Regions from separate parts of the Rhodococcus sp. JCM 9793 genome, predicted to be linked through region 2. Evidence: riboswitches for the same ligand, from Rfam matches in the RefSeq annotation. Region 2 holds a riboswitch; the other holds the start of a gene.
What was found. Region 2 has a riboswitch for cobalamin ahead of ACZ46K_RS11865 (VWA domain-containing protein). Riboswitches for the same ligand answer to the same signal wherever they lie in the genome.
Positions count from the first base shown of each region.

Region 1: another riboswitch for cobalamin. It lies ahead of ACZ46K_RS02855 (FecCD family ABC transporter permease); the one in region 2 lies ahead of ACZ46K_RS11865 (VWA domain-containing protein).

Region 1 covers NZ_AP043721.1:154,822-159,232, reverse strand. Annotated here, with positions in the region: gene ACZ46K_RS02870 (hypothetical protein) at 1-433, opposite strand, end outside; gene ACZ46K_RS02865 (metal-dependent hydrolase) at 433-1,368, opposite strand; partial or broken gene ACZ46K_RS02860 (TetR/AcrR family transcriptional regulator) at 1,544-2,161, shown strand; cobalamin riboswitch at 2,187-2,365, shown strand; gene ACZ46K_RS02855 (FecCD family ABC transporter permease) at 2,521-3,603, shown strand; gene ACZ46K_RS02850 (ABC transporter ATP-binding protein) at 3,603-4,403, shown strand; gene ACZ46K_RS02845 (ABC transporter substrate-binding protein) at 4,396-4,411, shown strand, end outside.
Region 2 covers NZ_AP043721.1:2,103,767-2,108,177, reverse strand. Annotated here, with positions in the region: gene ACZ46K_RS11880 (mycofactocin-coupled SDR family oxidoreductase) at 1-58, shown strand, start outside; gene ACZ46K_RS11875 (cobalt-precorrin-4/precorrin-4 C(11)-methyltransferase) at 51-806, opposite strand; gene cbiE (precorrin-6y C5,15-methyltransferase (decarboxylating) subunit CbiE) at 803-2,002, opposite strand; cobalamin riboswitch at 2,059-2,250, shown strand; gene ACZ46K_RS11865 (VWA domain-containing protein) at 2,285-4,192, shown strand; gene cobO (cob(I)yrinic acid a,c-diamide adenosyltransferase) at 4,192-4,411, shown strand, end outside.

The DNA.
Region 1 (4,411 bases), 1.9 Mb from region 2:
TGCGGAACACGCCGAGCATCCGCACGATCTCGAACGACAGCGTAGCGAGCAGTGGATAGATCGCCACGATGTAGAGGGGCAGTCTGCCCCACATGAATTCGACCGTGAACACATTGTGCGCGAACATCGTGTCGACGTGCTGTTCGATTCCGAATGCGGCCGGGAAGTACAGGGGTGGCTCGATGATGAACAGATACGCGCACGCGCCGAACCACAGCACCAGATTGGTGGGATCACCGTGTCGGCGCAGTCGGAGAACGGCGTACGCGAGGGCAAGAACAGCGCCGACGACGATGGTCAGTTCGAGGACGGGGAGCGTCCAATTCTCCAAGGCCAGAGGATTGCGGAACTCGAGGAGCCCACCGGCCTCGTCGCAGGAGAAACCGAGCCTCGTCGCGAGGTCGTCGAAGGTGGGCGAACACAGATCCGACATCAATTGACCCCCGGTGCAGCGGTTTCCGCGGTGTACCACTTGGTGACGTCGTAGCCGGCGTCGAAGCGCTCGAACCACACGCCGGCCAGCTCGGGCAGGTCCTCGTGTTCGGGGTTGTGCTTCGGCATCTGGCTACGGATGATGCCCCGCAGTGCGACGAGCTGCTCCTTGAGTCCGAGGTCGTCGAAGGCTCGCGGCATCGGCCCGGAATTCGCGGCCTGCAGGCCCGGAATGAGCTCGAGCAGCTTCTGCTTACGGCGATACGACGCGAACATCGACAGAGCGTCGATCTTGCGGTCTTCGATGGGGACGTGCTTGTTGAAGCCCGCGCACGCGATCCGAATGACGTCGAGTACGTGCTTGAACACCGAGGCCGCCACGCGCATGCGGTAGACGTCGCTACCTACGACGGAGTCGAAGATGATCAGTGCGGAGCTGCGGTGCTCGACCTCTTCGACGAAGTGCCAGATGAACAGGGAGGCAACGCGGTCGTCGCCGGGGCGGAACAGCGACGCGTCGTTGTCGAGCATGAGCTTGAAGACGGGGGTGAAGGTCGCTTCGAGGTCTGCGGTGTAGGCCAGTCGGTACTTCAGCGACGTCTCGGCGGTGAGCTTGTCGTAGGCGCCGATCACCTCGTCGAGGGTTTCCTGGAGGCCCGGGTACCTCTTGATCAGGGCGCGGACGTGCTGGCGATGCGCGGTGGAATGCTGTCCTTCCTGGCGCATGAACGCGTCGGCTTCCTCGGCGACCGTGTCGTCGGCGAACTGCGGCTTCGCCTCGGTGATCATCTGGACGATCATCTTCTCGAATCCGACGGCGAGGAACGAGACGGCGTTGGCCATGCTCGAGAACCCGGGGTTCGCGGGATTCCACAGGAACGGCACGTCGTAGTCCTCGAATGCGAAACGCATCTTGCGGACGTGCAGGTTTGTCATGTCACACCTCGTTCTCGGGTTTGTCCGATGTAGTCAGGGCAGGTGGGGCCTGCAATCGGGCTTTATCATACGTACTTGAAGAGATATGTATGATGACTTTCGTGGAGATGTCCCGGCATACCCACTCCGAGATTGGGTTGCGTGATAATGTCGGCCCCTCATTTCAGGAGGCGGTGTGGCACGTAGGCGAGGGTGGGGCGGGAGTCCGCCCGACAGCGACGAAGAAGCAACTCGGCGCATCGTCGACACCGCGGTCGATCTCATCGCGCGGACCGGCGCGGCGATCAGCATCGCTGAGGTTGCAGAATCATTGGGCGTGATCCGGCAGACGGTCTACCGGTATTTCCCCAGCTCGGATGCGCTGATGACGGCGGCGGCAATCGCGTCGGTCGCCGGATTCCTCGACCGCCTTGCCGACCACGTCGCAGGAGTCGTCGACCCCGTCGACGCGACCGTCGAAGCCGTCGTCTTCACCCTCGCGGAGGTACGCCGCACGCCGCACCTCGGTCTCCTGCTGTCGAACTCGTATGCGAACGTCCACCCCGAGAATATGACGTCCGACGAGGCGCAGGCTTTCGGCATGACGATGATCAGGCGGTTCGACGTCGAGTGGGAGCGATACGGATACGGCGACGCCGCACTCAACGAACTGGTCGAATTTCTCCTGCGGACGATGCAGTCGTTCTTCGTCTCGCCGGGTAATCCACTGCGCACCGACGACGAGATGCGCCGGTACTTGCGTCGCTGGGTGGGTACGGCGGTGGCTGCGCAGTCCGGTGAAGCGGATGATCCGGGCGAATCGACACCTCGCGACTGTGCTAGGTTCACCACGAGCCAGACGCATCCGTATGCAAGGGAATCCGGTGAGACTCCGGAACTGTCGCGCAGCGGTGAAGGTGACTGACAGGGCACGTGCCACTGGACCGGAAACGGTCTGGGAAGGCGCACTGTCGGGTTGATCCTGAGTCCGAAAACCTGCTGGCTCGCCGAATTGCAGACGCGGGCCTCGCGATTGGGCCCCCGATACGAGAGACCGAGCGATGCGTGCCCAGGCCAGCGGCCCAACCATTCCCCTTCGTGTGCACAGACACCTTCGGGCGAAGACCCTTGTACCCCGACCGGGTGGGGAGCTGGAGTCGCCGGGTCGCTGACATGCTCGATGTCGCAAAACCGCGCCGGCGAACCACGAAGCCGCTTGCACAAAAACGAATTCCGGCGAGCCCGCTCCTGGCCGCACTTGTCATAGCGGTTGTCATCAGCGCTTTCCTTTCGCTGACTCTCGGGTCGGAACCGATACCGCTGTCGGCCACATGGGATGTGGTGCGTGCCCGTTTCACCGGGAGTGTCGGACCGGACCCGGTGTACGACACGATCATTTGGAACCTGCGAGCTCCCCGCATCTTGATGGCGCTCATCGTGGGTGCGGGCCTGGCCATGGCCGGCGCCACGATGCAGACCTTGGTGAGAAACCCGCTCGCGGATCCGTACCTTCTGGGAATCTCGGCCGGAGCCGGTGTCGGGGCGACCCTGGTCATCATGTTCGGAGTGCTTGCTTCGCTGGGTATCTGGGCGCTGTCGCTGGGCGCACTGATCGGTGCGATGGTCGCGGGTGCTGCCGTCTTCGGCGTCTCGATGGCGCAAGGGGGTCTGACTCCGCTACGTCTGATCCTCACCGGTGTCGTCATGGCCTCGGCGTTCTCCTCGGTGTCCAGTTTCCTGGTGTTCTTCAGTGACGACCGGGATTCGGTTCGGTCGGTCCTCTACTGGATGCTCGGAAGCGTCGCGGGATCGATGTGGGAGCAGATTCTGCCTGCACTGATCGTCGTGGCCGTGTCTGCCGGCATTCTTTTCGCCCTCCATTCCTGGCTGGATGCGCTGTCGAGCGGACCGGATGTCGCCCGCGCTCTCGGTGTTCCCGTGCGTGGCCTCCGGCTCGGGCTCTTCGCGTTGTCGTCGGTGCTGGTCGGAGTGCTCGTCGCAGTGTCCGGAGGAATCGGGTTCGTCGGCCTGATCATGCCCCACCTCGCCAGGATCTTGGTGGGTGCACGTCACCGCGTCGTCCTTCCGGTGGCGGCGCTCGGCGGCGCACTGTTCCTCTTGTGGATCGACGTTGCGGCCCGAGTGCTGTTGAGTCCGGAGGAACTTCCCCTGGGCGTGATGACAGGTCTCGTCGGGGCCCCGGTGTTCCTGTTCCTGCTCGGGCGGCGTCACTACAGCTTCTCGGATGGTGCCTGATGCATCTTCGGGCGCGTAATGTGCGCTGTCGGATCGCAGGGTCGGACATCCTTTCCGATATCGACCTCGACTTGACCCGCGGATCCATGGTCGCGCTGGTGGGGGTCAACGGAAGCGGGAAGTCGACGCTGCTTCGTACCCTCGCCGGACTCCGTGCACCCGCAGAGGGAACGGTCGAAATCGACGGCAAGGATCTGTACTCGCTGCCGCTCCGTGTGCGAGCGAGGGCGATCGCCTATGTCGGTCAGGAGGAGACTCCGCCGCAGGACCTTCTGCTCGGGGAAATGGTTGCCATGGGCCGAATTCCACACCGTCCGCCCTGGTCGCTGGGCGAGGAATCCGATCGCGCGGTCACGCTCCGGGCCTTGGACACCGTGGAACTGGCACACGCAGTCGACCGACGCTGCGATCAACTGTCGGGCGGTGAACGTCGTCGCGCCATGCTTGCTCGCGGCCTCGCGCAGGAATCGGGACTGCTGATCCTGGACGAGCCGACCAATCATCTCGACATCCGCCACCAGTTCCACCTCCTCGATACGCTGCGCGGTCTCGGATGCACAGTGATCGCGGCGATGCACGATCTCACTTCGGCCGCGTCGTATTTCGACCGGGTCGCAGTACTCCACGACGGCGCCCTCGACACCTTCGCCGACGCGGCCGACGCCCTGTCCCCGGATACGGTGAAGCGCGTCTTTTCCGTACCCGCAACACAACTCACCGATCCTGCGACCGGACGCGCGCACCTCGTGCTCGGCTCGGATTCTGCAGGAACACGAGCCCATTCGGAGAATCATGCCTGACCCCACAC
Region 2 (4,411 bases):
ATCGCGCTTCATCACAGGCGTCTCTCTGCCGGTCGATGCCGGCGCGATGCTCAAGTGAGTCGGTCGCGCGCAGGGTCGTAGAGATGTGAACACGCCACGTCGGGCGTGCCCCGGACTCCGAGGGCACGCCCGACGAGGATCACCGCGGTGTGCTTCAACTCCGCGACCTCGACCTGGTCTGCGATGTCGGCGAGCGTGCCGCGCAGCACGATCTGATTCGGACGTGACGCGAACGCCACCACCGCCGCCGGACAGTCCGAACCGTAGGTCTCGGCGAGTTCGGCGGCGAGCACGCGAATCCGGGTGATCGCCAGATGCAGCACCAGGCTCGCCCGGATACCTGCGACCCGCGCGAGTGCTTCGGTGTCGGGCATCGACGTCGACCGCGCCTGCGTGCGGGTGAGCACGACGGTCTGCACGAGTTCCGGCACGGTCAGTTCCGTGCCGAGCGTCGCCGCCGCGGCCGCGTAGGCCGGGACCCCGGGCGTGACATCCCATGCAACACTTTCGGCGTCGAGGCGCCGGGTCTGCTCGGTCAGCGCCGAATACAGCGACGGATCGCCGGAGCACAACCGCACCGCGTCGAGTCCGCGACGGTCGGCGTCGACGAGGTGCGCGGTGATCTGATCGAGGTCGAGATGCTGGGTGTCGATCAGTTCGGCGTCGCCCTTGCAGTGCGCAAGAATCTCGGCGTCGAGATAGGTGCCCGCGTACAGCACGACCGGAGCGCCGCGGAGCAGGTTGACGGCGCGCAGCGTCAACAGGTCTGCGGCGCCTGGGCCTGATCCCACGAAATGTACTGTCATTTTTCGCCTTTCACGACATTCCATTGCACCACCGGTCGCAGCGACTGCCAGCCGGTGAATGTTCCTATCGATGAGGCCTGTTCGACGGACAACCGTGACAGCTCACCTCCGCACTTCTTCCACCACTGCACCAACACGGCCTCGGTCTCGAGCGTCACCGAATGCACGACGAGACGACCGCCCGGCCGCAACGCCTGCCAGCAGGTCTCGAGTACTCCGTCCCTGCTTCCACCGCCTCCCACGAAGATCGCGTCGGGGACGTCGAGCCCGGCCAGCGCAGCGGGCGCACCACCGTTCACGATCCGCAGTGACGGCACACCCAGGTGGGCGGCGTTGCGCGCGATCGCGTCGGCGCGTGCCGGGTCCTTCTCGATCGCGATGGTGCGGCAACGCGGATCGGTGCGGGCCCACTCGATACCGACTGATCCGGCACCGGCTCCCACGTCCCACAGCAGTTGCCCGGGTTGCGGCGCAAGTGCACACACCGCGGCAGCCCGGATCTGTCGCTTGCTGAGCTGACCGTCGTTCTCGAAGCATTCGTCCGGGAGTCCCGGCGTCGTGGACAAGCCTTCCGCGCCGACGCAGTGGATGCACAGGAGACTGAGCTGCGGAGCCGTGATCTCCACGAGGTCTGCTGCAGCGCCGTCGATTCGATCCTCTTCACCGCCCAGGTTACCGAGCACCGTCACCGCCGCATCGGCGAACCCCTCCCCCACGAGCAGCCGCGCGATCTCCGGAAGGCTCGACGAGTTCGAGGTCAGGACGATCAGCCGGCGGCCTCGTGTCAGGTAGCGGCGCAGCGCGTCGACGTCGCGGCCGACGAGGGTGACGGTGTCGCATTCCTCGGCTGCCCACCCCATGCGGGCCCGGGCGAGTGCCACGGACGACACCGCGGGGATCACCTCGACTGCGTCGCTGCCCAGACGACGGATCAGGGTCGAGCCGATGCCCGATACCAAGGGGTCGCCGGATGCAAGCGCCACGATCCTGCCGCGGTGCCGTGCCAGCAGGTCGTCGAGACCGCTGAGCAGCGGGGACGGCCACGGCTCGCGGACCGCGTCGGTCGGCGGGATCATCGCGAGGTGCCGTTCGCCGCCGAGCAGTACGTCGGCGGCAAGCACGTGCTCGCGGCCGGTCGCCGGCATGCTGTTCCAGCCGTCGGCGCCGACTCCGACGACGGTGATCCGTGAACCCATGGCCGTGAACACTAACCCGTGGCCCGGGAGACGGGCGGGTGTGGATAGACTCGGCCACGGCAAGACACATCGAAGGTGCCCTTCACAGGGATAATCGGGAAGCCGGTGAGAATCCGGCACAGGCCCGCTGCGGTAACCCGGGAGTCGTCGATCATGCGCGTGAGCGCAGCCACCGGAGAATTCCGGGAAGGCGATCGCACGACGCTCGACCGGGAAGTCCGAAGACCGGCCTTCGATCGGTTGCCGAAGTGGACATCCCAGCGGGAGCCTGTGGAGGTTGGAGTGCTCGTGTATCCGTTCAGCGCTGTCGTCGGTTCCGACGACCTGGCGCTGGCCCTGACTCTGTGCGCAGTGTCGCCGTCGATCGGCGGAGTGCTGGTGCGGGGCGAGAAGGGCACCGCCAAATCGACCATGGTACGCGCGCAAGCAGCGCTGTTGCCGCAGGTCGCGGAGGTCGAGGGCTGCCGGTTCGCGTGCGATCCGTCCTCCCCCGACCCGCACTGCCCCGACGGCCCACATCCGCCCGACACCCCGTCGCACATCCGACCGGCACGGCTCGTTGAGTTTCCCGTCGGCGCGAGCGAAGACCGCGTCACCGGATCCCTGCACCTGGGCAAGGCCCTGTCTGCTCGCACCGCCGAGTACGAACCCGGGCTGCTCGCGCTCGCCCATCGCGGCGTGTTGTACGTCGACGAAGTGAACCTGCTGCACGACCACCTCGTCGATCTGCTGCTCGACGCCGCCGCCATGGGTCGATCGACTGTCGAGCGCGACGGGGTGTCCGTCAGCCACTCCGCCTCGTTCGTCCTGGTGGGCACCATGAATCCGGAGGAAGGAGAGCTCCGTCCGCAGCTCCTCGACCGGTTCGGGCTCGCCGTCGACATCGCAGCCCCCCGCGACCCGCAGTTGCGCGTCGAAATCGTGCGTCGCCGAATGGCATTCGACGCGAATCCTGAATCGTTCGTCGCGCAGTGGGCCGAGACCGAGCAGGATTTGTCGCGGCGGATCGCCGCGGCGCGAGAACGCGTGTCGACGGTGCGCCTGGGCGACGCTGCCCTGGTGTCGATCGCCGAGATCTGCGCGGCGTTCGACGTCGACGGGATGCGCGCCGATCTGGTCACCGCCAAGACCGCGGTCGCGCACGCGGCGTGGGCCGGTCGCGACGAGGTGACCCGCGAGGACGTGGCCGTGGCCGCGAAACTCGCGTTGCCGCATCGGCGACGCCGCAACCCGTTCGACAATCCCGACACCGACGATGATCTGCTCGACGAATTGCTGAACCGGCCCGATACACAGTCGGACCCCGACCCCGATACACAGTCGGACCCCGACGACGACCCCGACGACGATCCGGACGGTGGCGGCGCACCCGACCCCGCGGACTCGCTGTCCGGGTCGAGTGACAGCGCCCCGACCTCGGTGGATGCTCCCGCTGATCCGTACCGGGCACGACTGTTCTCCATCGACCGCACCGGCCGCGGTGTCGCGGGTCGCCGATCGAAGGCGGCGACCACGATCGGGCGCACCGTCGGCGATCGTGCGGGCGATACAGGCCCGATCCACCTACCTGCCACCATCCGCGCCAGCGCCCTCGGTTCGGACGGGTGGCAGGTGCGACGCAAGGTCGTCGAGGGCAGGGAGGCGAATCTCGTGCTGCTGTGCGTCGACGCATCCGGCTCCATGGCCGCGAAGAAGCGGATGACGCAGGTCAAGACCGCGATCCTGTCGCTGCTGCTCGATGCGTACCGCCGCCGCGACACGGTCGGGCTCGTGACGTTCCGCGGCGACAGCGCGACCGTCGCGCTGCCACCGACCAACTCGGTCGATGTCGCGGCCGCACGCCTGCGTGAGCTCCCGGCCGGCGGCCGAACCCCCCTTGCGGAGGGCCTGGCCGAGGCCGCCGAGACCCTCCGCCGGCATCGGTTGCGCGACCCGGACCGGCGGGCGCTGCTCATCGTCGTCACCGACGGGCGCGCGACCTCGGGTACCGACGCGGTCGCCCGCTCGTTCGAGGCCGCCGATGTCCTCGCCGGCCGGGGAGTCGCAGCGGTGGTGGTCGATTCCGAGACCGGTCGCTTCCGGATGGGACTCGCGGCGCAGCTCGCCGACCGACTCGGCGCCGAATATGTGCAGGTGGGCGAGGTTCATGCCGATGCCCTCACTTCGATCGTGCGTGGAAGGGCAGCCTGATGCCGAAGGGACAACCCGAGGTCGTACCGAACGACGGGCTCACCACCCGCCAGCGCCGCAACCGGCCGCTGCTGATGGTCAATACGGGCGACGGCAAGGGCAAATCCACCGCCGCGTTCGGGTTGGCGTTGCGCGGCTGGAATCAGGGCTGGTCGGTCGCGGTGTTCCAGTTCGTCAAGTCCGCGAAATGGCGCCTCGGTGAGCAGACGGCGTTCGAAA